Regions from separate parts of the Duganella kummerowiae genome, predicted to be linked through region 1. Evidence: predicted binding sites of a transcription regulator. Region 1 holds the regulator's gene; each other region holds the start of a gene.
What was found. Region 1 encodes HrcA, which represses chaperone genes, less so after heat shock. Its sites were predicted from a motif close to TTAGCACTCNNNNNNNNNGAGTGCTAA; they were not measured.
Positions count from the first base shown of each region.

Region 2: rpoH (RNA polymerase sigma factor RpoH) is a predicted target of HrcA. The motif match lies at 5,283-5,309, and genes of this name have one in related genera.
Region 3: groES (co-chaperone GroES) is a predicted target of HrcA. The motif match lies at 7,530-7,556, and genes of this name have one in related genera.

Region 1 covers NZ_JBKFEH010000019.1:129,236-138,938, forward strand. The annotation lists gene map (type I methionyl aminopeptidase) at 1-106, shown strand, start outside; gene ACLB1G_RS23860 (barstar family protein) at 154-480, opposite strand; gene ACLB1G_RS23865 (ExbD/TolR family protein) at 482-910, opposite strand; gene ACLB1G_RS23870 (MotA/TolQ/ExbB proton channel family protein) at 913-1,578, opposite strand; gene dapB (4-hydroxy-tetrahydrodipicolinate reductase) at 1,575-2,396, opposite strand; gene ACLB1G_RS23880 (outer membrane protein assembly factor BamE) at 2,428-3,063, opposite strand; gene fur (ferric iron uptake transcriptional regulator) at 3,141-3,572, shown strand; gene hrcA (heat-inducible transcriptional repressor HrcA) at 3,630-4,646, opposite strand; gene ACLB1G_RS23895 (HAD family hydrolase) at 4,715-5,422, opposite strand; gene ACLB1G_RS23900 (hypothetical protein) at 5,621-6,211, shown strand; gene ACLB1G_RS23905 (hypothetical protein) at 6,268-6,870, shown strand; gene ACLB1G_RS23910 (PilZ domain-containing protein) at 7,072-7,410, opposite strand; gene rsmA (16S rRNA (adenine(1518)-N(6)/adenine(1519)-N(6))-dimethyltransferase RsmA) at 7,447-8,232, opposite strand; gene pdxA (4-hydroxythreonine-4-phosphate dehydrogenase PdxA) at 8,241-9,362, opposite strand; gene ACLB1G_RS23925 (peptidylprolyl isomerase) at 9,376-9,703, opposite strand, start outside.
Region 2 covers NZ_JBKFEH010000009.1:210,160-219,862, reverse strand. The annotation lists gene ACLB1G_RS12145 (porin) at 1-204, opposite strand, end outside; gene ACLB1G_RS12140 (MerR family transcriptional regulator) at 1,420-2,364, shown strand; gene ftsY (signal recognition particle-docking protein FtsY) at 2,485-3,525, shown strand; gene ACLB1G_RS12130 (cell division ATP-binding protein FtsE) at 3,535-4,206, shown strand; gene ftsX (permease-like cell division protein FtsX) at 4,203-5,123, shown strand; gene rpoH (RNA polymerase sigma factor RpoH) at 5,369-6,268, shown strand; gene ACLB1G_RS12115 (hypothetical protein) at 6,397-6,870, shown strand; gene ggt (gamma-glutamyltransferase) at 6,888-8,645, shown strand; gene lepB (signal peptidase I) at 8,739-9,431, shown strand; gene ACLB1G_RS12100 (ABC transporter ATP-binding protein) at 9,525-9,703, shown strand, end outside.
Region 3 covers NZ_JBKFEH010000009.1:524,696-534,398, reverse strand. The annotation lists gene ACLB1G_RS13380 (SMP-30/gluconolactonase/LRE family protein) at 1-714, opposite strand, end outside; gene ACLB1G_RS13375 (lysozyme inhibitor LprI family protein) at 719-1,738, opposite strand; gene ACLB1G_RS13370 (c-type cytochrome) at 1,809-2,129, opposite strand; gene ilvD (dihydroxy-acid dehydratase) at 2,322-4,184, opposite strand; gene ACLB1G_RS13360 (LysR family transcriptional regulator) at 4,292-5,182, shown strand; gene lgt (prolipoprotein diacylglyceryl transferase) at 5,176-6,039, shown strand; gene ACLB1G_RS13350 (EVE domain-containing protein) at 6,020-6,481, opposite strand; RNA gene ssrS (6S RNA) at 6,567-6,746, opposite strand; gene ACLB1G_RS13340 (cell division protein ZapA) at 6,793-7,104, opposite strand; gene ACLB1G_RS13335 (hypothetical protein) at 7,101-7,355, opposite strand; gene groES (co-chaperone GroES) at 7,612-7,902, shown strand; gene groL (chaperonin GroEL) at 7,951-9,600, shown strand; gene aroG (3-deoxy-7-phosphoheptulonate synthase AroG) at 9,690-9,703, opposite strand, start outside.

The DNA of each region.
Region 1 (9,703 bases):
GGTGACCCAGGACCGCTCCCTGTCGGCCCAGTGGGAACACATGGTGGCCGTGACCGATACCGGCTTCGAAGTGCTGACCCTGGCGCCGGGCGAGCAGGCTAGCTGAGCTGCCTTGAGCTTGTTTCAAAATGACCGTGGCGTGGCAATGAAATCTCAGCGCAGGGTCAGTTTCAGGGCCGGTTTTTCGCCATAGTCCTCGTAGCGCTCGTTGATGCCGGCCACGCAGTAGGTGACTTCTTCCAGGATGTCGGGCACGGCGGCGCGCATGGCGCCGGCGTCCTTGATGACGATTTCCAGCACCTCGTTGGGTTTCAGTCGGAACTTGCTCATGCCATCCTCGTCGCGCAAATAGCTGAGGCAATCGACCCAGGCGTCCATCGTATTGCCGTAATGCTCGGGGAAGCCCAGCGCCTGTTTGCACTCGGTATGGAAGCTGGTGAAATCGCTGATGGCGGCGCCATTGAGTTCTGCGGTGGCCATATTATTTTTCCTTCCTCGGATCGGTGACAAAGCCCAGCCGGGTCAAGCCCCGGGCCTGGGCGGCGGCCATGACCTGGGCCACCACTTCATAGCGGGTGTTCTTGTCGGCGCCCAGCTGCAGCTCGGGCTGGGGCGACAGTTTGGCGGCCTCGGCCAGGCGCGCATCGAGCGTCTCGCGCGGCACCGCTTCCTTGTTCCAGTATAGGCCGCCATCGGCATCGATGGCCAGGCTGACCACGGCGGACGGCGCCTGGGCCGCCTCGGCCGGGGCCTGGGCCTTGGGCAGCTCCAGCTTGAGCGCGCTGGTGAACATGGGCGCGGCCAGGATGAAGATCACCAGCAGCACCAGCATCACGTCCACCATGGGCGTGACGTTGATGTCGGCCATGGGGCCGGACTGGCGGTGGTGGTTGAAGGAACCGAAAGCCATGGCTACTTGATCAGGTAGGCGTGCAGGTCGTGGGCGAAGGCGTCCAGCTCGGCCAGGGTCAGCCGGTTGACGCGGTTGAATCCGTTATAGGCCAGCACGGCGGGGATGGCTACCGTCAGGCCGATGGCGGTCATGATCAGGGCCTCGCCCACCGGACCGGCCACCTTGTCGATCTGCACCGCGCCGGAGGCCGACACATGGGCCAGCGCCTGGTATATGCCCCACACAGTGCCCAGCAGCCCGACAAAGGGCGCGGTCGAGCCTATCGAGGCCAGGATGGTCAGCCCGCTTTCCAGCCGTATGGTGGAGCGGTGGATGGCGTCGCGCAGCACGCGGGTGGCTTGCTCGCTGCGGCCCAGCTCGCCGCCCAGGCTGTGGCGTTGGCCGCCCTGCAGCCCGGCGGCGGCGGCCTGGGCCAGCGGCACATAGATGGCTTCCGTATCGGCCTGGGCCAGCGCGGCCACGCCATCGGACAAGGTGGGCGCATCCCAGAAGGCGCGCACGGCCGGCGCGCTGCGCCGCACGCGCCAGGCCGCCAGCGCCTTGGACAGGATGAAGAACCAGCTCAGCAGCGACATGGCCAGCAGCACATAGGCCACCGCGTGGCTGATGGCGTCGCCCTGCTCCCAGTAGCGTGCCAGGGTGAAGGGCTGGACGCCGGATGTCATGCCAGCGACAGGGTGTTCAGCGACAGTACGTCGTTCATGTCGTACAGGCCGGTCGGCTTGTCGGCCAGGTAGCGGCAGGCGCGCAGCGAACCGCTGGCGTAGCTGGCGCGGCTGCTGGACTTGTGGCTGATCTCGATGCGCTCGCCGGTGCCGCAGAACATCACGGTGTGGTCGCCGATGATGTCGCCGCCGCGCACGGTGGCAAAGCCGATGGTGGACGGGTCGCGTTCGCCGGTCACGCCTTCGCGGCCGTACACGGCGCACTCCTTCAGGTCGCGGCCCAGCGCATCGGCAATCACCTCGCCCATTTTCAGCGCGGTGCCGGATGGCGCGTCCACCTTGTGGCGGTGGTGGGCTTCGACGATTTCGATATCGTAGCCGGTCGAGAAATGCCTGGCCGCCAGTTCCAGCAGCTTCAGGGTCACGTTCACGCCCACGCTCATGTTGGGGGCGAACATGACGGCGGTTTGTTCGGCGGCCGCCTTGATGGCGGCCTTGCCGGCGTCATCGAAGCCGGTGGTGCCGATCACCACCTTGACGCCATGTTCGGCGCAAAACTTCAGGTGTTCCAGCGTGCCTTCCGGACGGGTGAAGTCGATCAGGAAGTCGGCCCCGGCCAGGCCCTTGGACAAGTCGGACTCGATCAGCACGCCGGTGCTCTTGCCGAGGAAGGCGCCGGCGTCGGTGCCGATGGCGGCCGTGCCGGGACGGTCCAGGGCGCCGGACAGGCGCAGGTCGGGGGCGGCCAGCACGGCCTCGATCAGCATGCGGCCCATGCGGCCGCTGGCGCCAGCAATGGCGATGTTCAGTTCACTCATGTTATTGCCCGTTATTGCTCGTTATTACCGACTAATTGGTGTTCTTCTTGATGCTCACGTCCACCGGCTGGGCCGGCGAGGAATCCACGCCGGCCGGCAGCGGTGCGGTCTTGGGCGCCGGCTGCAGATCGGGCGCGCCTTCCTTCTTGATCTTGGGCGCCGGACCGGCGATGCGGGCGATGTATTCCTTCTCGGTCGGCAGGTTGCCGCCTTCCCAGTGGTCGACCTTGCCATCCTTGAAGAACACCACCACGCGGCTGGTGGTGGTCTCGCCATTGCCGCGCGCCAGGCGGAACGGATAGTCCCAGCGGTCGGCGTGGAAGGGATCGGTCAGCAGCGCGGTGCCGAAGATGAACTTGACCTGGTCGCGCGTCATGCCGGTCTTGAGCTGGGTTAGCATTTCTTCCGACACGAAGTTGCCCTGCTGGATATCCGGACGGTAGGGCGAGAAGAACCACATGAACTTCTGGAACTTGGTGATGGTCGTGGTCTGGGCACCCTGGTTGGCGTCGGTGGCCACACCGGTAGCTTGCACCTGGTTGGACTTCTCGCCCAGCGTGGTGTTGGACGCGCAGCCTCCCAGGGCCAATGCGAGCCCGGCCAGGGCCAGGGCGGGAAGACGGCGGGTGACGCGGTGGGACTGCGATAAAGCCTGGGTGACGCGCATAGGGTTCCTCAATCTATTTGAGCGGAAGTGCGAAAACGCTATATCATAAAGCACTTGAACCACATCCGAGTACTAACATGAGTAACAATCCTACCGATCTGAAGTCCAGCGGCCTGAAGGCCACCTTGCCACGAATCAAGATCCTGGACATTTTTCAGAACAGCGCGGTACGTCACCTGACTGCGGAGGATGTGTACAAAATATTGCTGGCAGACAACATGGACGTGGGCCTGGCCACCGTCTACCGCGTGCTGACGCAGTTCGAGCAGGCCGGCCTGCTCAACCGCAACCATTTCGAAACCGGCAAAGCCATCTTCGAACTGAACGCCGGCTCCCACCACGACCACCTGGTGTGCCTGGATTGCGGCCGCGTGGAGGAATTCTTCGACGAGGAAATCGAGAAGCGCCAGCAAATGATTGCGGAAAAGAGCGGCTTCCGGATTGCCGAGCACGCGCTGGCCATCTACGGCAATTGCACCAAGACAGACTGCCCCCACCGCCCCGCCTGAGGCCGTTTCAAGGACCGTGGCGTCGCTGCAGCGCCTCGCCGTGCAGGCGAAACCCCTTCAATTATGGCTGAGCGCGTTGGACAGCAGCTTGGCCGTAATATCCACGATGGGTATCACGCGCTCGTAAGCCATGCGGGTCGGACCGATCACGCCCAGGGTGCCGACGATCTTGCCATTGGCCGTGTAAGGCGCGGTCACCACGCTCATCTCGTCCATGGGCACCAGGCTGGATTCGCCGCCGATGTAGATCTGCACCCCGCTGGCCTTGGTCGACACATCCAGCAGCTGCATCAGCCCGGTCTTTTGCTCGAACATGTCGAACATTTGCCTGAGCGAACTCATGTTCGAGGACAGATCGCTCACGGACAGCAGGTTGCGCTCGCCGGCGATCACCATATCGTCGCTGTCGTCGGCCATGGCTTCGCTGCCCGCTTCCACGGCGGCCTGCATCAGCCGGCCCATGTCGTCGCGCAGCTGGCGCAGCTCACCCTGCAGGCGCTGGTGCACCTCGTCGAACGACAGCCCGGCGTAGTTCTGGTTGATGTAATTGGCCGACTGCATCAGCTGGGCCGGGGTGTAGTCGACATCGGTCAGCAGCAGCCGGTTCTGCACATCGCCGGTGGGGCCGACGATCACCAGCAGGATGCGCTTCTCGGACAGGCGCAGGAACTCGATCTGGTGGAACACGGACTCGCGCTTGGGGCTGAGCACCACGCCGGCAAACTGCGACAGCGAGGACAGCATCTGGGCCGCGTTGGAAATCATTTTCTGCGGCTGCGGCGCCTGCAGGCGCATGCGCGCCTCCACCGCCTGCTCGTCGATGGGCTGCACCGTCAGCAGGGTGTCGACAAAGATGCGGTAGCCGCGCGGGGTGGGTATGCGCCCGGCCGAGGTGTGCGGACTGGCCACGTAGCCCAGCTCCTCCAGGTCGGCCATGATGTTGCGGATGGTGGCCGGCGACAGCTCCAGTCCGGAAATCTTGGAAAGCGCGCGCGAGCCCACCGGCTGGCCGTCGGCGATATACCGTTCCACCAGGGCTTTGAGCAGGGTTTGGGCGCGAGTGTCGAGTTGCATATTCTTCAGTGACGGCAAGGATGATCTGTACCTGCTTATTATGCACGCAGTACGGCCGGGGACAACAGTCAGGGCGTCAATTCACGTTGCAGCCAGGACAGTAATTCCGTGAACGAGCCACAGATGGCGTCCGGCCGCACGTCCTGCTCCAGGTGGGCCTGGCTGCCGGCGCGGTTGATCCACACCGCCCTCAGCCCGGCGCCCTGGGCCCCCACCACGTCCAGCTGCAGGTCGTCGCCCACATAGACGGCGTCGGCCGGGGCCACCCCCAGCGCCGCGCAGGCCGCCAGGAAAATCGACGGGTCAGGCTTGGCCTTGCCATGCCGGGCCGAGGACAGGTTCACCTCGAAATGGTGGCCCAGGCCTATCACTTCAAGGTCTGCGTTGCCATTGGTGATCACGCCCAGCTTGACCCGGCCCTGCAACCAAGCCAGCACCGGCAGCACGTCCTCATACAGGGTGACCTTGCTGCGCTCGGCCACGAAATGGCGGATCGACCCCGCCACGTGCTCATGGCCGGCGCCCACCTCGTCGCACGCTTCGCGCAGGACGATGGCGCGCAGTTCGGCCAGGTCGGCCATCAGTTCCGGACGCGCGGCCGCCAGCGCGTAGCGGCGCCGGCGCAGCTCCTCCACCGTATAGCGTCCGGTCACGGCCGGGGCGCGCTCGGCCAGCCAGGCGTGCCAGCTGTGCTCGGCGGCGGCAATCACGGGGCCGACCGGCCAGAAGGTGTCGTCCAGGTCGAACAGGATGGCTTGCGGGGGATGTAGGCTCATGGGACTCTCTTGACAGTCTTGCCGGTGCGGCGGTGCGCTATTGTCGCATCTCCGGGGTCACAAGCTGTTACATCTGCCAGCCGCGCCGCGCGTTACCAAATGCACTAAAATACGGGCCATCCGTGTAATATGCGACACCTCTTGCCTGTGCGCGTGGCGCGCGCTGGCCGGCCCATTCGAGATTTGGAGAACGTGTTTATGAAAAGTTTGACCCTGCGTGCGGGCCTGGCCCTGCTGTGTGCTGTGATCCTGGCGTCCTGCGGCGGCAGCAACGGCAGCCTGGTCTTGAGCGGCACCATCACCGGCCTGACCAAGAGCGGCCTGGTGCTGACCAACGGCAGCAAGACCCTGCCCGTGGACGCCGGCGCCACCCAATTCGTGTTCCCCGACCTGCTGTCCGAAGATGAAGCCTTCGACGTGGAAGTCAAGCCCGGCACCCCGGTGGGCGCGGTCTGCACCCCCTCCAACAACAAGGCCAAGGCCAACGCCTATACCGTGTACCAGACCGTGATCACCTGCGTCACCAACAGCTATAGCCTGGGCGGCGCCGTGACCGGCCTGAAAAGCGGCGATACCGTGGTGCTGACCAACGGTTCCGACACCGCCTCGGTCAAGGGCAATGCCGACGGCTCGGCCGTGTCCTTTGTGTTCCCACTGAAAGTGGCCGACGGCGCCCTGTACGGCGTGACCGTGTACTCCGCACCCACAGGCAAGACTTGCTCGATCGGCAATGGCATCGGCATAATGCCCGGCAACAACGTCAGCAATATCCAGATCACCTGTCAATAACCGCATCCGGCGCCGGGCTGCGATGGCGGCCCGGGCCTGTCCCCTTGGAGAACCACATGAAAGTTTCGACCCTGCGCGCCGTGGCGGCGCTGCTCGTTCCCGTGATCCTGGCCGCCTGCGGCGGCAAGCAGACCTATCCTGTGACCGGCGTCGTGGAAGGCCTGACCACTTCCGGCCTGGTGCTGGCCAACGGTTCCGACACAGTGACGGTGCCGGCCGGCGCCACCAGCTTCGTCTTCCCCAAGCAGGTGGAGTACGGCACCGACTACAACATCACGGTGCTGAAATCGCCTGACCATTTCGACTGCACCATCGGCGCCGGCTCCGGCTCGGCCGGCCACACCGTGTCGATCGCGGCTACCGTGCAATGCTACCGCCTGACCCACGAACTGACCGGCCAGGTGACCGGCCTGCCTTCCGGCGTGGCGGTCAACCTGTCCAACGGCAGCGACTCCGGCCTGATCACCGCCACCGGCCCCACCGACGGCAGCCAGCTGGTGGAAGTGGACTTCGGCGCCATAGGCGAAGGCTTGCCCTATGGCGTGGTGGTGCAGGGCAATCCTACCGGCTACTACTGCACCGTGACCAACGGCACCGGCGTGATGGGCAGCTCGGCCATCAGCAATGTGCTGATCACCTGCAAGCCCATCAGCGCATAACAGACATTCACAAAAGAAATAATAAATTCCCGATAGTTATAGCCATTTGACATGAAGGATATGCCAAAGATAAATTGGCGTTATATGTGGAGGGTGGGCATAATAGATCCCGTCTCCTCCACTTCTTTCAAAGGAATTGGATTTAGCCCGCTGATCTGATCAGCGGGTTTTTTTTTGCCTGACGGTTTAGAGTCCGCCCTCTCAGTCGGGGGAAGGTTCGCGCAGTAGCTGGTTGATGACGTCCAGGCTGCCATTGTCCAGGCGCAGGAATTGTACGCCGGTCTTGAAGCCCAGCTCGGCGTCGGGGTCGCTATAGACCACTTGCCCCATGGCCAGCACCTTGCGCTGCTCCTCGCCCAGCCGCACCTGGAAGCTGACGGCGCAATACTGGGCCAGGCGCAGCTGGCTGTCGGTCTGCAGGCTGACGCCGCCCTGCGACAGGTCCAGGGTGTGGGCCGCGTGGTGGGTCTCGTCTATCAGGGTCAGCGTGGCCGGGTGGCGGGCCGCGGTGCGGCGGGAAACTCGCGCTTGCTGACTCATGATACTTTCCCTGATGTTGAAGTTAGGAAAAGAATATCAGGTCTGGACCACCGGCCGCAAGAGATTGGCCAGGGCCACGTAGCTTTCCAGCCCCACTGTTTCCGGGCGCGCCGTGGGATCGACGCCGGCCGCCACGATCTGCTCTTCGGTAAACATGCCGGCCAGGCAGTTGCGTATCACCTTGCGGCGCTGCGAGAAGGCTTTCTGCACCACGGCTTCCAGGGTGTCGCGGTCGCAGGCCAGCGGCTGGGCGATGGGGATCATGCGCACGATGGCGGAATCGACCTTAGGCGGCGGATCGAAGGCTTCCGGCGGCACCACGAACAGCAGGTCCATGTGGTAGCGCCACTGCAGCATCACGGACAGGCGGCCATACACCTTGCTGCCCGGCTCGGCCACCATGCGCTCCACCACCTCCTTTTGCAGCATGAAGTGCTGGTCCTGCACCCGGGGCGCGAATTCGGCCAGGTGGAACAGCAGCGGGCTGGAGATGTTGTAAGGAAGGTTGCCGACGATGCGCAGCTTCTTCCCTTCCGGTACGGGTATGGAGCCGAAGTCGAATTTCAGGGCGTCGCCCGAGTTCACCGTCAGGCGTTCGCGCGGATAGGCTTTTTCCAGGCGCGCCACCAGGTCGCGGTCCAGCTCCACCACATGCATGTGCGGCAGGCTGCGCAGCAGCTGGGCGGTCATGGCCGCCAGGCCGGGGCCGATTTCGACCACGGTATCGTCCGGGCGCGGGTTGATGGATTCGGTGATGGCTGCCAGCACGTTTTCATCGTGCAGGAAGTTCTGGCCAAAGCGTTTGCGGGCTACGTGTTTCATGGTGGTGGTCAGGATGCGGGGTAGTCGTGGGTGGCGTGGCGCGAGGCCTCGGCCATGCGCAGGGCGGTGGCGATGGCCTCCTCCATGCTGCCGCAGTCGGCCAGGCCCAGGCCGCGGGCGGCCAGGTCCAGGGCGGTGCCGTGGTCGACCGAGGTGCGTATCAGGGGCAGGCCCAGGGTGATGTTGACGCCGCGCCCGAAGGTGGCGTACTTGAGCACCGGCAGGCCCTGGTCGTGGTACATGGCCAGCACGCAGTCGGCGTCCTTCAGGTACTTGGGCTGGAACAGGGTGTCGGCCGGATACGGGCCCTGTGCGGCGATACCGCGCGCCTGGGCGGCCGCGATGGCCGGTGCGATCACGTCGATATCCTCGCGGCCCAGATAACCGCCCTCGCCTGCATGCGGGTTCAGGCCGCACAGCAGGATGCGCGGCACGGCGATGCCGAACTTGCTGCGCAAGTCGTGGGCGATGATGTCCAGCACCCGGCCCAGGCCTTCGATGCTGAGCGCTGCCGGCACGTCCTTCAGGGCCAGGTGGGTGGTGGCCAGCGCAACGCGTAACGGCGGCAGCGGCGGCGCATCGGCGGCGCCGTGCGGCTGGCCGGCCAGCATCATGACCACTTGTTCCGTTTGGGTCTGGGCGGCGAAATATTCGGTGTGGCCGGAAAATGGGACGCCGGCGTCGTTGATGGTGGATTTCTGCAGCGGCGCGGTGGCCACGGCCTCGAACCAGCCGGCGCGCACGCCTTCGATGGCGGTGTCCAGCGTGGCCAGCACGGCGCGCCCGTTGTCCGGGTCCAGCGTGCCGGGCGTGACGTGGGCCGCCAGCGGCACGTCGATCACGCACAGGCGCTCCGGTCCGAAATGCGGCAGGCCGGCGTTGCGCACCGCCTGCAGCGACAGCGCCGACAGCCTGATCTCGGGGGAAATATAACTGGCCGTCATGGCCAGGAAGGCGGCGTCGCCCAGCAGCACGCAATTGGCTTCGTGCCGCAGCGCCCACGCGGCGCGGATGGAGATTTCCGGGCCTATGCCGGCCGGTTCGCCGGTGGTGATCGCAACAGTGGGGCGTGATGCGGGGCGTGATGCGGGGCGCACTCCGGTGCGCCGTGCTTGCAGGTTGGCGCTCACAGAGTGTCCTCCCTCACTTGGCCGCGTCGCGGCTGGTGTCCTTGCTGCCGTCCTCGTTGCGGTACTCGACGTAGGCGCGGTCGCGCACTTCACGCTGCCAGGTCTCGGTGGCTTCCTCCAGCTTGCGCTCACGGATGGCCTGGCGCGCGGCGTTGCGCACGCGCTCCTTGGAGACGTCGTCGGCCTTGCGCTCCAGCACCTGGATCAGGTGGTAGCCGTAGCTCGATTCGACCGGTTCGCTGATCTCGCCCGGCTTCAAGGCGTTCATGGCGGACTCGAATTCCGGCACCGTGTCGCCCGGGTACAGCCAGCCCAGGTCGCCGCCCTTGGAGGCCGAACCG
Region 2 (9,703 bases), on a different contig from region 1:
ACCACCGAGGTCTTCGGTGCCTTTGAAGCCCAGACGCGAAGCCGATGCGGCACCGCTCGTTACTTTGGTCACATTGCCAGCAGCACCGCCACGCTCGCTGGTCAGGCCAGCATCCACGGTACCGTAGATGGTGACGTTCGATTGCGCCAGTGCGACGTTGCTCAGGGCGCCCAGGATGGCGATGGAGATCAGGGATTTTTTCATTCGTTTTTTCCTCAGTTGTGTTGCTGCAAAAAGTTGAAGCTTAGTTACGGCTAGTTCGGTGCTTATCACGACGCCACGCTCTCTGGCGCCGTCTGTGCGTGAGGGCATACTCCCCAGCTGCCACTGTGCCGTCCCGCGGGACGGCGTTCACTTTTATGTGCGGCCGATTTCTCTTTTGCCGGCTTGATCACGGTGCATTTTTCACCGGAGGCGGCACTATACTGGCGCTTGTCCTTGCGGGCAAGCTGTTGTCCTGATTAAAAATCTTTCATGTTAAGCAGTTCACATAGGCGAACCGCGTCACACTCCAGTCACAGAACCAGGTTAGCAATGTTGCCGCGTCCCAATGTTTTCCAGCTGACACGTGCTTCCAGCCGAGGTCCGGATCGCGGACACTTTGCTGCTTTGCTTCGTTCTGAAATAGCCATGTTGCTATTTCTGACGTAATTCTATACTGAACTATCGTCGGCCGACTTCAGACACAATATGAATAAGCTAACAACCGCAGGCCCATCTGCGGCAGTTTCTTTGCGCAAACTAGCTGGTTCTCCAACTTTGTTCATAGTGCTAGTCACGCATTTGCTGGGGAAATTCGGCTTTTGACGAGTCCGTCTTAACGCACGTCTCTATTTGTAATATTTTGCTACCTGTTGCAGATAGGAGACAAATTAGGAGACAACTTCTCCGAATCCGGGCGAAACCGGTGCGCCGCCGGCACCCTTTTGGGGCGCGACACAGGCAGTAGCATGAATGGATTTAATGAACCAGCAGGCGCTGGCAAGGCCGGTTCCGGACTGCGTGCCGACAGTCATGTGCGCCATATTGGTGCAATTGCAGCCGGCGCACGCCGTGGCTACAGCACGAAAAGGCCACCAATCCCGCCAGCGGGCTCCCCTGGAGACCAGGAATATCCTTCACATTGGAAACCTTTCTTGCGTGCCTATCCTGCAACACTTATTTCATCGATGTTGTCTTGGACAAAGCGAGGGCAAACGCGCCTATCCGGGGCTTGATTCGGGGTATGAACAGTGTGTCTTGGACAAGCTTGCAATCAGCAACAGCCCATGGCGGCGAGCGTGCCGAACACGGTTCTTCCGCACTGAAAAGGCAGGTAGAATGTTCAGCGCGTCCTGCCGTCCGCCGCAGCGCGCCTTGCTTGCACCTGTAGTGCAAAGTTTTGCCGCCACCTCAACCATGTGCCGGCGTGATTGCCTGATGAATACGACTGTTTCCCCACTACCCGTCTCCAGCACCATCAGCGACGTTGAGCGCGACACTGGCGTGGCCAAGGAAACCCTGCGGGTATGGGAACGCCGCTACGAGTTCCCCACCCCGCAGCGCGATCCCAACGGCGAACGCCTGTACAGCGCCGAACAGGTGCACAAGCTGCGCCTGGTCAAACGCCTGATCGATCTCGGCTTTCGCCCCGGCAAGGTGATACAACTGGACAGCGCCGAGCTGCAGCGCATGGCCGAACGGGCCGTGCCGGTGCGGCCAACCGTCGCCGCGCCCGAGCTGCAGGACTACCTGGACCTGTGCCGCAGCCACCAGATGGACGCCCTGCGCCGCAAGCTGTCGCAGGCGCTGCTGATGATGGGCCTGAAAAGCTTCGTGATCGAGCTGGTGGCACCGCTCACCACCCTGGTGGGCGACGCCTGGGCCGCCGGCAACCTGGCCGTGTTCGAGGAGCACCTATACTCCGAGTCGCTCAAGACCGTGCTGCGCAGCGCCATCTTTGCCATGCCGCAGGGCAGCGCGGCGGCCGTGGGCGCGCCGCGCATCCTGCTCACCACCCTGCCGCAGGAACGCCACGGCCTGGGCCTCTTGATGACCGAGGCCTTGTGCGTGGCCGAGGGCGCGCAGTGCGTGTCGCTTGGCGTGCAGACGCCGGTGCCGGAGATCGTCGAGGCGGCCCGGGCCCAGCGCATCGACGTGGTGGCGCTGTCGTTTTCCATTTCCATGAATCCACGCCAAGCCCTGGATGGGCTGGCCGAGCTGCACCAGCGCCTGCCGGCCGGCATGGAGCTGTGGGCCGGCGGCGCCTGCATCGCGCTGCGGCGCCGTCCGCCCGCCTATGTGCGGGTGCTGCAGCTGAACGATATCGCCAGCGTGATCGGGCTATGGCGCCAGCGCCAGGCCGGCGCCGCGGCTGCCGGCTGAAAGCTTGTCATTCAGTCAGCACGGACGGGCCGCTGGCAACGCCCTCTGGTAGAATAGCCGCTGATGCCCTGCCGCGGCCGCGCCGGCCGCGCGGCTAGTCGCTTCTGCCCCCACATATCCATGTTTAGTTTCTTCAAGAAAAAAACTACTGTTCCCGATCCCGTGCCGGCCGCCGCGCCGGCCGTTACGCCGGCAGCCCCCGCTCCGGCACTGCCCGCCACGCCCCAGGACGAGGCCCTGTACCCGCTGGAAGAGCCGGCGCCGCGCCAGTCATGGATGGCGCGCCTGAAAGCCGGGCTGTCCAAGACATCCTCCAACCTGTCGCTGCTGTTTGTCGGCGCCAAGATAGACGACGCGCTGTACGAGGAGCTGGAAGCGGCCCTGCTGATGTCGGACGCCGGGGTGGACGCCACCGAATACCTGCTGGATGCGCTCAAGGCCAGGGTCAAGCAGGACAAGCTGCTGGACGCCGCCGCCGTCAAGGCCGCCCTCAAGGAGCTGATGGTCGAGCTGCTGCTTCCGCTGCAGAAACCGTTCGAGCTGGGCCGCCACCAGCCGCTGGTGATGATGATTTCCGGCGTCAACGGCGCCGGCAAGACCACCACCATCGGCAAGCTGGCCAAGCACATGCAGTCGCACGGCCAGTCGGTGCTGCTGGCGGCCGGCGACACCTTCCGCGCCGCCGCCCGCGAACAGCTGATGGTCTGGGGCCAGCGCAACAACGTCACCGTGATCTCGCAAGCCTCGGGCGACCCGGCCGCCGTGTCCTACGACGCGGTGCAGTCGGCCAAGGCGCGCGGCACCGATGTGGTGATGGTGGACACGGCCGGCCGCCTGCCGACCCAGCTGCACCTGATGGAAGAGCTGAAAAAGGTCAAGCGCGTGATCGGCAAGGGCATGGACGGCGCCCCGCATGAAACCCTGCTGGTCATCGACGGCAACACCGGCCAGAACGCCCTGGCACAGGTGAAAGCCTTCGACGACGCCCTGCAGCTGAGCGGCCTGATCATCACCAAGCTGGACGGCACCGCCAAGGGCGGGGTGCTGGCCGCCATCGCCCGCACCCGGCCGGTGCCGGTGTACTTCATCGGCATCGGCGAGAAAATCGAGGACCTGCAGCCCTTCGTGGCGGCGGAATTTGTGGAAGCCCTGCTCGCCTGATTGCCCGCCATGATCGAATTCCAGCACGTCTCGAAATCCTACTCCCCCGATGCGACGGCGCTGCGCGACATCTCCCTGACGGTCGGCAAGGGCGAACTGGTGTTCCTGGCCGGTCCCTCGGGCGCCGGCAAGTCCACCCTGCTGAAAATGATTGCCGCCATCGAGCGTCCCAGCGCCGGCAAGGTGATCGTCAACGGCCAGGACATCGCCCGCATCAAGCCCGCCGCCGTGCCCTTTTTGCGGCGTAACCTGGGCCTGATCTTCCAGCAGCAGCGCTTGCTGAACGACCGCTCCATCCTGGCCAACGTGATGCTGCCGCTCTTGGTGACGGGCGCCTCGCGCCAGCAGGCCGAGCAGCGCGCCCGCGCCGCCCTCGACAAGGTCGGGCTGGCCGGGCGGGCCGGCGCCAACCCGCTGGCCCTGTCCGGCGGCGAGCAGCAGCGCGTGTCGATCGCGCGCGCCATCGTCAACCGCCCGCAAATCATCCTGGCCGACGAGCCCACCGCCAACCTGGACCGTGAAAGCGCCAACCGCGTACTGGATGCGCTGAAAGCCTTCCATTCGGTGGGCGTGACCTGCCTGATCTCCAGCCACGACGAACAGATGCTGGACGCCGCCGCACGCGTGATACGCCTGCGCGCCGGCGAACTGGAAAGCAGCGGCGCGGAGGTGGCGGCATGAGCTACTGGCTGCGTCAACACTGGTTCGCGCTGGGCGCGGCCCTGGCCCATGTGCGCCGGGCGCCCGGCAGTTTCCTGTTCAATATCCTGGTGGTGGCCATTGCCCTGGCGCTGCCGTTTGCCGGCGTCACCCTGCTGGACAATGTGCGGCCCATGTCGGAGCAGCTGTCGGTCGATCCCGAAATCAGCGTCTTCCTCAAGCAGGACACGCCGCGCGAACAGGCCGAGGCGCTGGCCGTGCAGCTGCGCCAGGCGGTCAGGGACAAGCAGGCCAAGATCATCTTCACCCCGCGCGAAAAGGCGCTCGACACCCTCAAGGAAAAGAGCGGCATGAGCGACGTGCTGGGCGCCCTGGGCGAGAACCCGCTGCCGGACAGCTATGTGCTCAAGCTGGACGCCTTCCGCAACGCCCAGGCCGGCGGCGACGTCGACCAGCTGGCGGAGCACATCCGCGCCCTGCCCGGGGTGGACACGGTGCAGGTCGATTCGGCCTGGGTCAAGCGCCTGGCGGCGCTGCTCAACGTGCTGCGCCTGGCCCTGCTGCTGCTGGCCGCCACCCTGGGGACGGTGGTGGTGGCCGTGGTGTTCAATACCATCCGCCTGCAGGTCATGACACAGCGCGAGGAAATCATGGTGTCCAAGCTGATCGGCGCCACCGACGGCTTCATCCACCGCCCCTTCTATTACAGCGGCGCCCTGCTGGGCCTGTGCGCCGGCGGCGTGGCGCTGGGCGCCGTGGCCCTGGCGCTGCGGCCGCTGAACACGGCCATTGCCGAATTCGCCCGCCTGTATGCATCCGAATTCCAGCTGATACCGCTGGCGCCGCTGCCCATGGCCGGGCTGCTGGCCGTCTCGGCCGGCCTCGGCCTGGCTGGCGCCGTGCTGTCCGTACAGCGCCACCTGGCGCGCCTCAAGTAATCCTCGTCCCGGAGTGCGGCGCCGTACCGACGCCGCCCCTGGGGGCATCCTATCCTTGTTTCAAGCAGGTTAAGCCTGTCCTAAGGTCCATCGCGCATTCTTTAATGCATCTCAACTCTCAATAGTGTTTTTACTATCAGACTGATAAATTTGGAGCGATTGGCACTCATCGACAGAGAGTGCTAATATATGTTTCAACACAGTCTGATCTTGAGACTTGCAACAATTCGAGCGAAGGAAAACAAATGAACATGATGTCCGCAACGACCGCGCTGGCACCGGCCGCCAACCGTGCACTGGGCCTCGGCTTCACTGGCAACCTGGGCAACCTGGACGCCTATATCTCGGCAGTGAACCGCCTGCCGATGCTGTCGCACGAAGAAGAAGTCTCGCTGGGCAAGCGCCTGAAGGAACACAACGACCTGGGCGCCGCCCAGCAACTGGTGCTGTCGCACCTGCGCCTGGTGGTGTCGATCGCCCGTGGCTACCTGGGCTATGGCCTGCCGCACGCCGACCTCATCCAGGAAGGCAATATCGGCCTGATGAAAGCCGTGAAGCGCTTCGACCCCGACCAGGGCGTGCGCCTGGTGTCGTACGCCATGCACTGGATCAAGGCCGAGATGCATGAATACATCCTGAAGAACTGGCGCCTGGTCAAGGTGGCCACCACCAAGGCCCAGCGCAAGCTGTTCTTCAACCTGCGCAGCCACAAGACCGGCCTGGACGCCATGACCCCGGCCCAGATCGACGGCCTGGCCAAGGAACTGGACGTCAAGCGCGAGGAAGTGATCGAGATGGAAACGCGCCTGAGCGGCCGCGACATCGCCCTGGAATCGCCTACCGATGACGAAGACGACAAATTCGCGCCCATCGCCTACCTGTCGTCCGACACCACCGAGCCGACCCGGGTGCTGGAAGCGGAACAGGTGACCCGTCTGCAGTCGGAGGGGCTGGAAAGCGCATTGTCCAAGCTGGACCCGCGTTCGCGCCGCATCATCGAGTCGCGCTGGCTGGCCAACGACGACGGTTCCGGCGCCACCCTGCACACCCTGGCCGAGGAGTTTGGCGTGTCCGCCGAGCGCATCCGCCAGATCGAGGTGGCGGCGCTCAAGAAAATGAAGGGCGCGCTGGCCGCTTACGTGTAATCCGCTGTTTTAAGCAGCGCCTGGTCCCACTAAAAACCGCCTGCGGGCGGTTTTTTTACGTCCTAGCCGTGCGCCCCGATCCCTCTTGATTTGCTACATTGTCCAGGTTTGTTATTAAAAGGACACGCATGAAGCAAGGCCAGCAACAAGGAATAGGGCAACATGCCCTGCGCCAGATCATCGTCGTCCCGCTGGTCCTGAGCGGGCTGGCCAGCCTGCATGCCTGCGGCGCCGCCGGAAGAGTGCGCGCCGAAGGTCCGCCGGCCTACGACACCACGGTGGAGCTGGCGCCCGGGCTGGCCGCCGCCCTGCCCGGCGGCGGCAGCCTGCGCCTGGACCGCGTCAACGACAGCCGCTGCCGCGCCGGCGCCGTGTGCGTCTGGGCCGGCTACATCAGCTACAGCCTGACCGTGACCGAGCCCAACGGCGTGTCCACCAGCTTCGTGCTGGCCCAGGACATGCCGAACGGCGTCAACAGCATCAGGCGCAACGGCCTGCGCGTGGCCCTGGCCGGCGACAGCGCGCCGCCGGTGCCGGCCCAGCAGGAAATCGCGCCGGATTATCGGGTAAGCTTGCGGGTGAGTAATATCCCCGTCAACTGAACCGACCACGGCCCTCCATGACACCGACCCGCACCCTCCTGCTGTCCTCGCTAGTACCTTCCATCCTGATCGCACTGTCCCAGCCGGCCTGGGCCAAGACGCCGGTCGCCACCGGCACCGGCGGCGCTGTCGCCACCATCAGCGAACCGGCCTCGCAGGCCGCCATGAATATCCTCAACCAGGGCGGCAACGCCATCGACGCCGCCGTGGCGGCGGCCGCCACCCTGGGCGTGACCGATCCCTTCAGCTGCGGCATAGGCGGCGGCGGTTTCATGGTGATCTACCTGGCCAAAGAGAAGCGCGTGATCACCATCGACCACCGCGAGACGGCCCCGGCCAGCTTCACACCCATCGTGTTCCAGCAGGATGGCAAGGCGATGGACTTCGACACCGTAGTCGCCAGCGGCAACGCGGTGGGCGTGCCGGGCACGGTGCGCGGCTGGCACGAGGCGCTGGAGCGCTACGGCAGCATGTCCTTCAGGCAGGTGCTGGCGCCGGCCATCGCGGTGGCCAGCAAGGGCTTCACGGTCAGCGCCAACTTCAGCCGCCTGGTGGCGGAAAACGAGAAGAAATTCGCCCTGTTCCCCAGCACCTCGGCCCTCTACCTGCGCAACGGCAAGGCCCTGCCGGCCGGCAGCACCCTGCGCAATCCCGACCTGGCATCAGCCTACCGCAAGCTGGCCGCCGGCGGCGTGCAGGCCTACTACAGCGGCCCCATGGCCCAGGCCATCGTGGCCGCCGTCAACCGGCCGCCCACCGCGCCCGGCGTATCGGTCCGGGGTGGCAGGATGACGCTGGCCGACCTGGCCAACTATGAAGCGCGGCTGCGCCAGCCGGTGCACAGCACCTACCGCGGCTACGACATCTATGGCATGCCGCTGCCCAGCAGCGGCGGGGTGGCGGTGGCCGAGGCGCTCAACATCCTGGAAGGCTACGACCTCAAATCCATGCCGCGCGCCCGCGCCGAACACCTGTACCTGGAGGCGAGCAAGCTGGCCTTCGCCGACCGCAACGCCTACCTGGCCGATCCCGAATACGTGGATGCGCCGGTGGCCGGGCTGCTCAGCAAGGAGTACGCGGCGCGCCGCCGCGAGCTGATCGCCCCGGACCGCGCCGCCGCGCCGCAGCCGGCCGGCGATCCCTACCCGTTCCAGAACGACCAGAGCGTGCCGCTGCGGCCCAACAGCAGCAAGCTGCTGGCCGAGGGCGCGCACACCACCCACCTGACCGTGTCCGACAAGGATGGCAACATCGTGTCCTATACCTACACCATCGAATCCTGGGGCGGCAGCGGCATCGTGGTGCCGGGCTACGGCTTCCTGCTCAATAACGAGATGACCGACTTCGACTTCACCGGCCCCGCCCCCAACGTGCCGGAAGCCTACAAGCGCCCGCGCAGCAGCATGTCGCCCACGCTGGCCTTCAAGGATGGCAAGCCGGCCTTCTCCATTGGCAGCCCGGGCGGAGCCACCATCATCACCACCGTGCTGCAGACCATCGTCAACCACATCGACCTGGGCCTGCCCATGGACCAGGCCGTGGACGCGCCGCGCCTGTCCGAGCGCAACGGCACGGCCACCGACGTCGAACCCGGCTTTGCCGGCAGCGCGCAGGCGCGCGCGCTGGAACAGACCGGCCAGCACTGGGCCGCGCAGGCGGAGGAAATCGGCGCCGCCAACGCGCTGGTGTTCAACCCGGATGGCACCGTGACGGCCGTCAGCGAGGGCAAGCGGCATGGGGTGGGCAGCGCGCTGGTGCAGAAAAGCGCGCATTGATAAGCTGATATTAAGCTATAAATAAGCCGCAAATAAGCTTGCCGCGCCACACTCTCCGAGGCATCCGCCACCAACCAACTCAGGGAGTATTCAATGAAGCACTGGATCCGCGATAACAAGGGCTTTTTGCTGTTCCTCGCGCTGTTCGGCGTGTTCCGCACCGCCGTGGCGGACTGGAATCCGATACCGTCGGCCTCCATGCATCCCAACCTGCTGGAGGGTGACGTGGTGTTCGTCAACCGCCTGGCCTACAACGTCAAGGTGCCGCTGACCGACATCGTGCTCACCACCACCGGCGAGCCGCAGCGCGGCGACATCGTCACCTTCAGCTCCCCGGCCGACGGCACCCGGCTGATCAAGCGCGTCATCGCCCTGCCCGGCGACCGGGTCGAGATGCGCAACGAGCAGCTCATCATCAATGGCCGCAGCGCCGATTACGCGGCGCTGGGACGCAGCGACGAGGCCATCGGCGGCGTCGCCGTGCAATCGCTGCAGGTGCGCGAATCGCTGCAGCGCGGGGCTGGCGGTAGCGACAGCGCGCACCGCATCCAGTTCCTGCCGCAGGTGAACAATGCGCGCCGCAGCTTCGCGCCCATCGTGGTGCCGGCCGGCCAGTACATGATGCTGGGCGATAACCGCGATAACAGCGCCGACTCGCGCTACATCGGCCTGGTGCCGCGCGCCCTGTTGATCGGCAAGGCCGAGCGCATCCTGGCCTCGGCCGACATCCAGGGCAACTGGCTGCCGCGCCCCGGGCGCTTCGGCAAGAGCCTGTATCAAGACTAGCAGCGACTGAGCGGCCAGCCCTCCTTTCCCGTCTGCCCCATGCGGTGTTAAGATTTCCGCAAAGTTTTTTGACAACGCCGAAACGGGGCACACATGATTGAATTCCAGGGACTGTCCAAGACCTACGGCAGTTTCAACGCCGTCCAGCCGCTGCACCTGACGGTGCGGCGCGGCGAAGTGTTCGGCTTCCTCGGTCCCAACGGGGCCGGCAAGACCACCACCATCCGCATGATGATGGGCATCCTCGTGCCCAGCGGCGGCAAGGTGCTGGT
Region 3 (9,703 bases), on a different contig from region 1:
GAGCCGGTCCGCCGCTACCGCTATCTTCCATACGCGGTAGCGGCCGCTCTCGATGACCAGCACATGGCGCTCGTCGGCGCTCAGCACCAGGCCGTTGGCAAAGCTCAGTCCTTGGGCCACCACGCGCATGCGCCTGGTGGACGGGTCATATTCCAGCACGCGCCCGGTGGCCGACTGTTCCAGCACATCCAGGGTCGCCGCTTGCTGCGCAGTGCCGGACTGCCCGGGCCAGAAACGCGCCGAGCCGTCGGTGACATAGATTTTGCCGCTGCGCGCCACCGCCACGGCCTCGGCGAATCGCAGCGCCCCCTCGGTGGACGCGTCCGCCAGCACCGCCACGTTCCCGTCTGGCGTCACCGACAGCAGGCCACGGGTCGCGTCGGCAACGATCAGATGGCCAGCGCCATCGAACGCCATGCCCAGAGGACGGCCGCCAGTGTCGGCAACCACTGCCGGCGCCGCATCATCCGTGCCGAGGCGCAGGATGCGTCCGCTGGCGACACCAAAGTAGAGCTTGCCATCAGGGCCGGCCACGATGTGTTCCGGCCCGGTGTCGCCGTTCAGCGGAATCTGCTGGACTGCCGCCAGCGCAGCGTTGGCGGCATGGGCGCCGGTATAGCCCGGCGCCGGCGGCGCCTGCCACGCCACTGGATCAATCGGCACCGGCCACAGGCTGAGATACGCCGCCAAGGCAATCAGCGCCAGCATCAGCATGCTTTCATCGGTAAGCCGCCACGTCGCGCAGGATGGTGATGCGCTGGGCAGTCAGCAGGGTCTTGATGGCGAGGGCGTCGGGAGCGCCCGGCAGGGTCGCGGCGAAAGCCACGAAGGCGTCGCGGTAAGCCAGCCACAGGCGTTCGGCGTCGCGCACGTCGCTTCGCTCTATGGTGGAGTCGCCGATGCGGCCGGGATGATCGCTGTCGGCCGCACGCGCCGTCATGATGCTCTGGTAGACCTCGTTCAGCTCGCGGTCGCGTCGCGCATGGCCCTCGGGCGAGGCGGCCAGGACCAGGCCTGCACCGGTATCCAGGGCCGCCTGTGCGAATTCCTCGTCCAGCCTGGCCTCGCGTTCGATCATGAACTGGCTTGCCGCCGTGCCTTGGCGGTCCACCTCGGCGGCGCCGGCTTGCGCGTAACGGTGGGCCGCCGCGCGCAATTTGGTGAACGCTGCCTTGCCTGCCGGGCTGAGCGTTCCCGCCAGTTTTTCCAGCTGGCCATGGCGCACGCGGTCCTTCTGCCCCTCGCTGATGGCCGCGCACACACCACCCATGTAGCCGCTGGTGATGTCATCGCACTGGTCGTAGCGCTTGCCGCCATCCGGCAGCGCAGCGAGGTGGTCGATGCGGCTTTCCATTTCCGCTTTTGCCACATGTTCCATTTGACATGCCTGCTGGATGGCGAGGTCGCGGCTGCGCGGCACGCCCAGGCCATTGGCATAAAGCATGGCCAGCACCGCGTGGTCACCCTGGGCGCTGGCGCAGGCGCGCACCTGGTCCCACTCGGCCTGGCTGGTGACGGCCTGGTTGACCTTGGTGTAGTACAGCGCAACCGCATTGCAGCCAGCCGGCGCGGCAGCGGCCGCCGGCATGGGCAGCTTTTCCACGCGCTTGCATTGCTGGTACCAGGCCTCATCCTCGTCGAACTTGACGCCGAAGTAACTGGTGTTCGGATACTGGGCGGCGGCGGCCAGCGGCACACCGGCCAGCACCAGCGCCAGCAGGCGCGACGTTGCAAACATACACACTCCACATAAAAAAACGGCCCGCTCCACAGGGAGCAGGCCATCGTGACAGGGCTTCAGCGCGCGGTCATTTCTGCGACAGCACCCATTTCACCAGGGTCTTGGCTTCCGCTTCGTTCACTTGCGGGTTGGCCGGCATGGGTATCGCGCCCCACACGCCGCTGCCGCCTTTCTGGACCTTGGCCACCAGCTTGGCTTCGGCATCCTTCTGGCCCGCGTATTTGGCGGCCACATCCTTGTAGGCCGGGCCGACCACCTTGGTCGCCACCGCGTGGCAGGCCATGCAATTCTTGGCCTTGGCCAGGTCCAGCCCGGCATCCGCCATGGCCGCCTGCGAAGCCAGGCCCGTCGCTGCCAACATCGTTACCATCATCAAAGTGCGTTTCATCGTTTTCTCCGTGGTGTACTTGCCCGGGCCATTCTACCGTTTTTTGCCTTGGCGCATATATGACCAATCGTCCTAGCCATCATAACGCGGGCCTGATGCCGGAGGTTGACCGGGGCGGCCGATATTGCCCTCTACAAGAGAAAAAGGCCGGCCCGCAAGCGGACCGGCCCCTTCAGCGAACGCCTGTGCGCATCAGCGCTTGAGCTGCGACAGGTCGCGCACGGCGCCGCGGTCGGCCGAGGTGGTCAGCGCCGCGTAGGCTTGCAGCGCCTGCGACACATAGCGCTCGCGCTCCACCGGCTGCCAGGCAGCCGCGCCCCGGGCTTCCATGGCCACGCGGCGCGCCGCCAGTTCCTCGGCGCCCACACGCAGGTTGATGCTGCGGTTGGGGATGTCAATATCGATCAGGTCGCCCTCTTCCACCAGGCCGATGGCGCCGCCCTCGGCCGCTTCCGGCGAGGCGTGGCCGATCACCAGGCCCGAGGAGCCGCCCGAGAAGCGGCCGTCCGTGAACAGGGCGCAAGCCTTGCCCAGGCCCTTGGACTTGATGTACGAGGTCGGGTACAGCATTTCCTGCATGCCCGGACCGCCTTTCGGGCCTTCGTAGCGGATGATGACCACGTCGCCCGCATGCACGGTGTCGCCCAGGATGCCTTCCACGGCCGCGTCCTGGCTCTCAAACACCCGCGCCTTGCCGCTGAACTTGAGGATGGATTCATCCACGCCGGCGGTCTTGACGATGCAGCCCTTCTCGGCGATGTTGCCATACAGGACAGCCAGGCCGCCGTCCTGCGAATACGCGTGTTCCTTGTCGCGGATGCAGCCGGCGGCGCGGTCCAGGTCCAGGGTCTCGTAGCGCTCGGACTGCGAGAACGCGACCTGGGTCGGCACCCCGCCCGGCGCGGCGCGGAACAGCTGGTGCACGGCCGGATCGTCGGTGCGGGTGATGTCGTTGCGGGCGATGGCGTCGGCCATGGTGGGCGCGTGGATGGTGGGACGGCTGGTATCCAGCAGGCCGGCGCGGGCCAGTTCGCCCAGGATGGCGATGATGCCGCCGGCGCGGTGCACGTCCTCGATGTGGAACTTGTCCGTCATCGGCGCCACCTTGCACAAACAGGCCACCTTGCGCGAGATGCGGTCGATGTCGGCCATGGTGAAGTCCACGCCGGCCTCGTGGGCGGCGGCCAGCAGGTGCAGCACGGTGTTGGTCGAGCCGCCCATGGACACGTCCAGCGCCATGGCGTTTTCAAAAGTGGCCTTGCTGGCGATGGAGCGCGGCAGGATGGAATAATCGTCCTGCTCGTAGTGGCGGCGCGCCAGCTCCACGATCAGGCGGCCGGCGCGCAGGAACAATTCCTTGCGGTCGGCGTGGGTGGCGACGATGGTGCCGTTGCCGGGCAGGGACAGGCCCAGCGCCTCGGTCAGGCAGTTCATGGAGTTGGCGGTAAACATGCCCGAGCAGGAACCGCAGGTGGGGCAGGCCGAGCGCTCGATCTCCGCCACGTCGGCGTCCGACACGGTGCTGTCGCCGGCCTTGATCATGGCGTCCACCAGGTCCAGCTTGATGATTTTCTGGCCACCGTTGACCACCTTCAGCACCTTGCCCGCTTCCATCGGGCCGCCCGACACGAACACCACCGGGATGTTGATGCGCATGGCGGCCATCAGCATGCCGGGCGTGATCTTGTCGCAGTTGGAGATGCACACCATGGCGTCGGCGCAGTGGGCGTTGACCATGTATTCGACCGAGTCGGCGATCAGGTCGCGCGAGGGCAGCGAGTACAGCATGCCGCCGTGGCCCATGGCGATGCCGTCATCGACCGCGATGGTATTGAATTCCTTGGCCACGCCGCCGGCCGCCTCGATCTCGCGCGCCACCAGCTGGCCCAGGTCCTTCAGGTGCACGTGGCCGGGCACGAACTGGGTGAAGGAATTGACCACGGCGATGATGGGTTTGTCGAAATCGCCATCCTTCATGCCGGTGGCGCGCCACAGGGCGCGCGCGCCGGCCATGTTGCGGCCGTGGGTGGTGGTGCGGGAACGGTATTGCGGCATGATGGGTCTCCAGATTTCTGCTATGACGAGGGCAACAGCTTGCCCAGTCCGCATCACCATGTCAAATATATGATAATGCCGTCTGTGATTCGTATAAGATATCAAGCATGGAATTACGCCAGCTACGCTATTTTGTCACCGTGGCCGAGGAACTGCACTTCGGCCGTGCCGCCGCGCGCTTGCACATGACGCAGCCGCCGCTGTCGCAAACCATACAGGCGCTGGAACAGGAACTGGGCGCGCCGCTGTTCGACCGCGACCGCCGCGGCGTCGCGCTCACCGCCGCCGGCGCCGCCCTGCTGCCCGAGGCGCGCCGCCTGCTGGCCCAGGCGCAGGAGCTGCCCCAGCTGGTGCAACGGGCCGCCGCCGGCGTCACCGGGCGGCTGTCGCTGGCCTTCGTGTCCTCGGCCGACTACAGCGTGCTGCCGCCCTTTTTGCGCGCCTACCGCGCCGCCTTTCCGCAAGTGCAGATCACGCTGCAGGAAGCCACCTCCGACCTGCAACTGGACGAGCTGCTGCAGGGCCGTATCGACGCAGGCCTGCTGATACCGCCCCTGCCCGAGAAAGCCCGCGCCACCCTGGACTACCTGCCGGTGCTCAAGGAGCCGCTGATACTGGCCGCGCCACAAGGCCTGCTGGCCGGCGATGGTCCGGTGCCGGTGGCGCAGCTGCCCGCGCTGCCGCTGATTATCTTCCCGCGCGCCATCGCCCCGGCCCTGTACGACGCCGTGCTGTCCGTGTTCGGCGCGGCCGGCGTCACGCCCGCCATCGGCCAGCAGGCCATACAGATGCAGACCATCGTCAGCCTGGTCTCGGCCGGCATGGGACTGGCGCTGGTGCCGCAGTCGGTCTCTAAGCTGATGCGGCCCGGGGTAGAATACCGGGCGTTGGCCGATCCCACGCCGCTGGTCGAAACGGGACTGGCCTGGCGCCGCGACCACGCCTCGCCCGTGCTGCAAGGCTTTTTGGATTTGATGAGAAAGAACACCCTATGCTGATACACCCCATGCCCGATCCCGTCGCCATCCATCTGGGTCCGGTCCAGGTACACTGGTATGGCCTGATGTACGTGCTGGCCTTCGGCCTGTTCATCGCGCTGGGCCGGGTGCGCATCCGGCAGCCGCATATCGCGAAACTGGGCTGGAAGAAGGAAGACCTGGACGACATGCTGTTCTACGGCATGCTGGGCGTGGTCTTGGGCGGGCGCCTGGGCGAGGTGCTGTTCTACCGCCCTGCCTTCTTCTTCGCCAACCCGCTGGAAATCGTGCAGGTCTGGCATGGCGGCATGTCCTTCCACGGCGGCTTCATCGGGGTGCTGATCGCCATGTGGCTGTGGGCCCGCCGCGCCGGCCGCAACCTGCTGGACGTGTACGACTTCATCGCGCCCATGGTGCCGCTGGGCTATGCGGCCGGGCGCCTGGGCAACTTCATCAACGCCGAACTGCCGGGCCGGGTGGTCGGCGACCCTTCCCTGCCCTGGGCCATGCAGTGGCCGGACACGGCTTATCCGCTGTTCCCCAATCCGGTCTTTTTGCAGGGCCTGCGCCACCCGTCGCCCATCTACCAGATGCTGATCGACGGCATCCTGGTGTTCATCATCCTGTGGCTGTATGCGCGCAAGGAGCGTCCACGCCTGGCGGTGGGCGCCATGTACACCCTGCTGTACGGCTGCGCGCGCTTCTTCACCGAGTGGTTCCGCACCCCGGACTGGGAAACCACCGTGTTCGGCCTGCCGATCACCTCGGGCCAGGTGCTGTCGCTGCCCATGATAGTCGGCGCCATCGTCATGCTGGCCTGGGCCTACAACACGCGCCAGCAGGCCAGCGCACCGAAGATCACTGCTCCAGCAGCTTGACGATGGTATTCCATTGCGCCGGCGTGACCGGCGTGATGGACAGCCGGCTGCCCTTGCGCAGCAATTCCATGTCTTCCAGCGCGGGAATGGCGCGCAGCTCGGACAGCGGCAGCAGCCGGGTCTTGTTCGTGCCGCGCACGTCGATGGAGATCCAGCGCGGCTGCTCTTGCGTGGCCTTGGGATCGTGGTATTTGCTCTTGGGGTCGAACTGGGTGGCGTCCGGATACGGGCCGCTGGCAATCACGGCCAGCCCGGCGATGCCCGGCTGTGGACAGCTGGAGTGATAGAACAGCACGCCGTCGCCCTCGCGCATGGCGTCGCGCATGAAGTTGCGGGCCTGGTAGTTGCGCACCCCGAACCAGGCCGTGGTCTGCCCGGGCGCGGCCATCAGATCATCGATGCTGACTTCATCGGGCTCGGACTTCATCAACCAGTACTGCATGCAGGGCTCCTTCGGCGGGCGTAAAAACTCGACAGGCGTAAAAAAAGCGGCTGCGCGCACCGGCTGCAACCGCTTCTTTCTGATATGTGGCCCCACCTGTGCCGCTGTGCCGGCATCCCGAACCAAACGGTTCAAGGCGGTCTCAGTTAGTCCAATTTCGGGTTCGTCGGACTAGCGACGCTCACGCCCATCAAACAAATTCCCGAGACCTGTGCGTAATAATGGTTCAAGGAATATATGGCAATCGCGAACACTGCAGGGTAAGCCGGAGTTTACTCTTTTGTCCGCGCCAGGGGAAGGCTCACGGCAAATTAAAACAGGGTTTCCTGTGGCGTCAGCGCACTGTCCAGCACCTTGTGCATGGCGGCCAGCTTGTGCTGCACTTCCAGCAGGCTCATGTCCGACAAGGGTCCCTGCGGCGCCTTCACCGACAGGAACTCGGCCGCCATGCCCAGCGCCGCCATGACGGCGATGCGGTCGTTGCCCTTGACCTTGCCGGCGTTGCGGATGGCCGTCATCTTCTTGTCCAGGAAGGCAGCCGCCTCGCGCAGGGCGCGTTCCTCCTCGGCCTGGCAAACCAGGCGGTAGGGCGCGCCCATGATGGTCACATCGAGGTGGATCATTGCACTTGCTCCTGCTCGGCAACCGGGGCGGCCTGGGCCGCTTCAGCCGCGGGCTGCTCCAGCGAGGGCACATGCTCCAGCAGGGCGGCGACACGGCTGGCGGCCTGGGCCAGACGCTGCTGCACGGCCTGGTTCTCGGCCTGCAGGCTGGCGTTGGCCTGGCGCAGCTGGGCGTTCTCGCGGCGCAGGGACACGGTCAGCTCGGCCAGTTGGTCGATTTTATCGGATAGGTCTTGGAATTCTGAAATCATCCCGCCACTATAGGGAGGGCACGGTACGCCGTCAACCAAATCCCGTGGATAAGCGGTATGCGCGCACGATGTTTGCGCATTGTCAAGGCCCGTGCCGAATCGTCACGTCCTGCCTTATTCCTGCATTAAATAACCACATACCAACCTTGAAATACCGAATAAGCGTCCCTATAATTGGCACTCGCTACGGGAGAGTGCTAACAGCCTCCCTGCAACCGAACACGTAGTGTCTATCCATTGAATAAAGGAGTTTTGTATGAACCTTCGCCCTTTGAACGATCGCGTCATCGTCAAGCGTCTCGACCAGGAAACCAAAACCGCCTCCGGCCTGATCATCCCCGATGCAGCCGCTGAAAAACCGGACCAGGGCGAAGTGCTGGCCGTTGGCAATGGCAAGATCCTGGACGATGGCAAAGCCCGTCCGCTGGATGTCAAAGTAGGCGACCGCGTGCTGTTCGGCAAATACGCCGGCCAGACCGTGAAGATCGACGGCCAGGAACTGCTGGTCATGCGCGAAGAAGACATCATGGCGATCGTCACCAAGTAATCATTACTTGAGACCATCCCACCTAACCCGAATTCAGGAGCATCAAACATGGCAGCTAAAGAAGTAATCTTCGGCGACGCAGCGCGCGCCAAAATGGTAGAAGGCGTCAACATCCTGGCCAACGCCGTCAAAGTCACCCTGGGCCCGAAAGGCCGCAACGTGGTGCTGGAGCGCTCCTTCGGCGCCCCCACCGTCACCAAGGACGGCGTCTCGGTGGCCAAGGAAGTCGAACTGAAAGACAAGCTGCAGAACATGGGCGCGCAAATGGTCAAGGAAGTCGCTTCCAAGACCTCCGACAACGCCGGCGACGGCACCACCACCGCCACCGTGCTGGCCCAGGCCCTGGTACGCGAAGGCATGAAATTCGTGGCAGCCGGCATGAACCCGATGGACCTGAAGCGCGGCATCGACAAGGCCGTGGCCGCCACCGTGGAACAGATCGCCGCCATCGCCCGTCCCTGCACCACCTCCAAGGAAATCGCCCAGGTCGGTTCGATCTCGGCCAACTCCGACGCCTCGATCGGCGAGCGCATCGCTGAAGCCATGGAAAAAGTCGGCAAGGAAGGCGTCATCACCGTGGAAGACGGCAAGTCGCTGAACGACGAGCTGGACATCGTGGAAGGCATGCAGTTCGACCGCGGCTACCTGTCCCCGTACTTCATCAACAACCAAGAGAAGCAAGTCGCTATCCTGGACAACCCGTTCGTCCTGCTGTGCGACAAGAAAATCTCCAACATCCGCGACCTGCTGCCGGTACTGGAGCAAGTGGCCAAGGCCGGCCGTCCGCTGCTGATCATCGCTGAAGACATCGAAGGCGAAGCCCTGGCGACCCTGGTGGTCAACAACATCCGCGGCATCCTGAAAACCTGCGCCGTCAAGGCGCCTGGCTTCGGCGACCGCCGCAAGGCCATGCTGGAAGACATCGCCATCCTGACCGGTGGCCAGGTGGTGGCGGAAGAAGTCGGCCTGACCCTGGAAAAAGTGTCGCTGGCCGAACTGGGCCAGGCCAAGCGCATCGAAGTCGGCAAGGAAAACACCATCGTCATCGATGGCGCCGGCGAAGCCTCGAACATCGAAGGCCGCGTCAAGCAGATCCGCGTGCAGATCGAAGAAGCGACCTCGGACTACGACCGTGAAAAACTGCAAGAGCGCGTGGCCAAGCTGGCCGGCGGTGTTGCCGTGATCAAGGTTGGCGCCGCCACCGAAGTCGAAATGAAAGAGAAGAAAGCCCGCGTGGAAGACGCCCTGCACGCTACCCGTGCTGCCGTGGAAGAAGGCATTGTTCCTGGCGGCGGCGTGGCCCTGCTGCGCGCCCGTTCGGCAGTGCAGAACCTGAAAGGCGACAACGCCGACCAGGACGCCGGCATCAAGATCGTGCTGCGCGCCATGGAAGAGCCGCTGCGCATGATCGTGCAGAACGCCGGCGAAGAAGCCTCGGTGGTGGTGAACGCCGTCGTCGGCGGCACCGGCAACTACGGCTACAACGCCGCCAACGGCACCTATGGCGACATGGTGGAAATGGGCGTGCTGGATCCGGCCAAGGTGACCCGTTCGGCCCTGCAGAACGCAGCTTCGATCGCCGGCCTGATGCTGACCACCGACTGCATGATCGCCGAGATCGTGGAAGACAAACCGGCCGGCGGCATGGGCGGTATGGGTGGCATGGGCGGCATGGGTGGCATGGACGGCATGATGTAATCTGCCGCACACCACAGTGCTGAAAAAAAGCCGGCTTGCTCACGCAAGCCGGCTTTTTTATTGCCGCCACAACGGGCGGCATACCAACCTCAGTCCCGCTGGG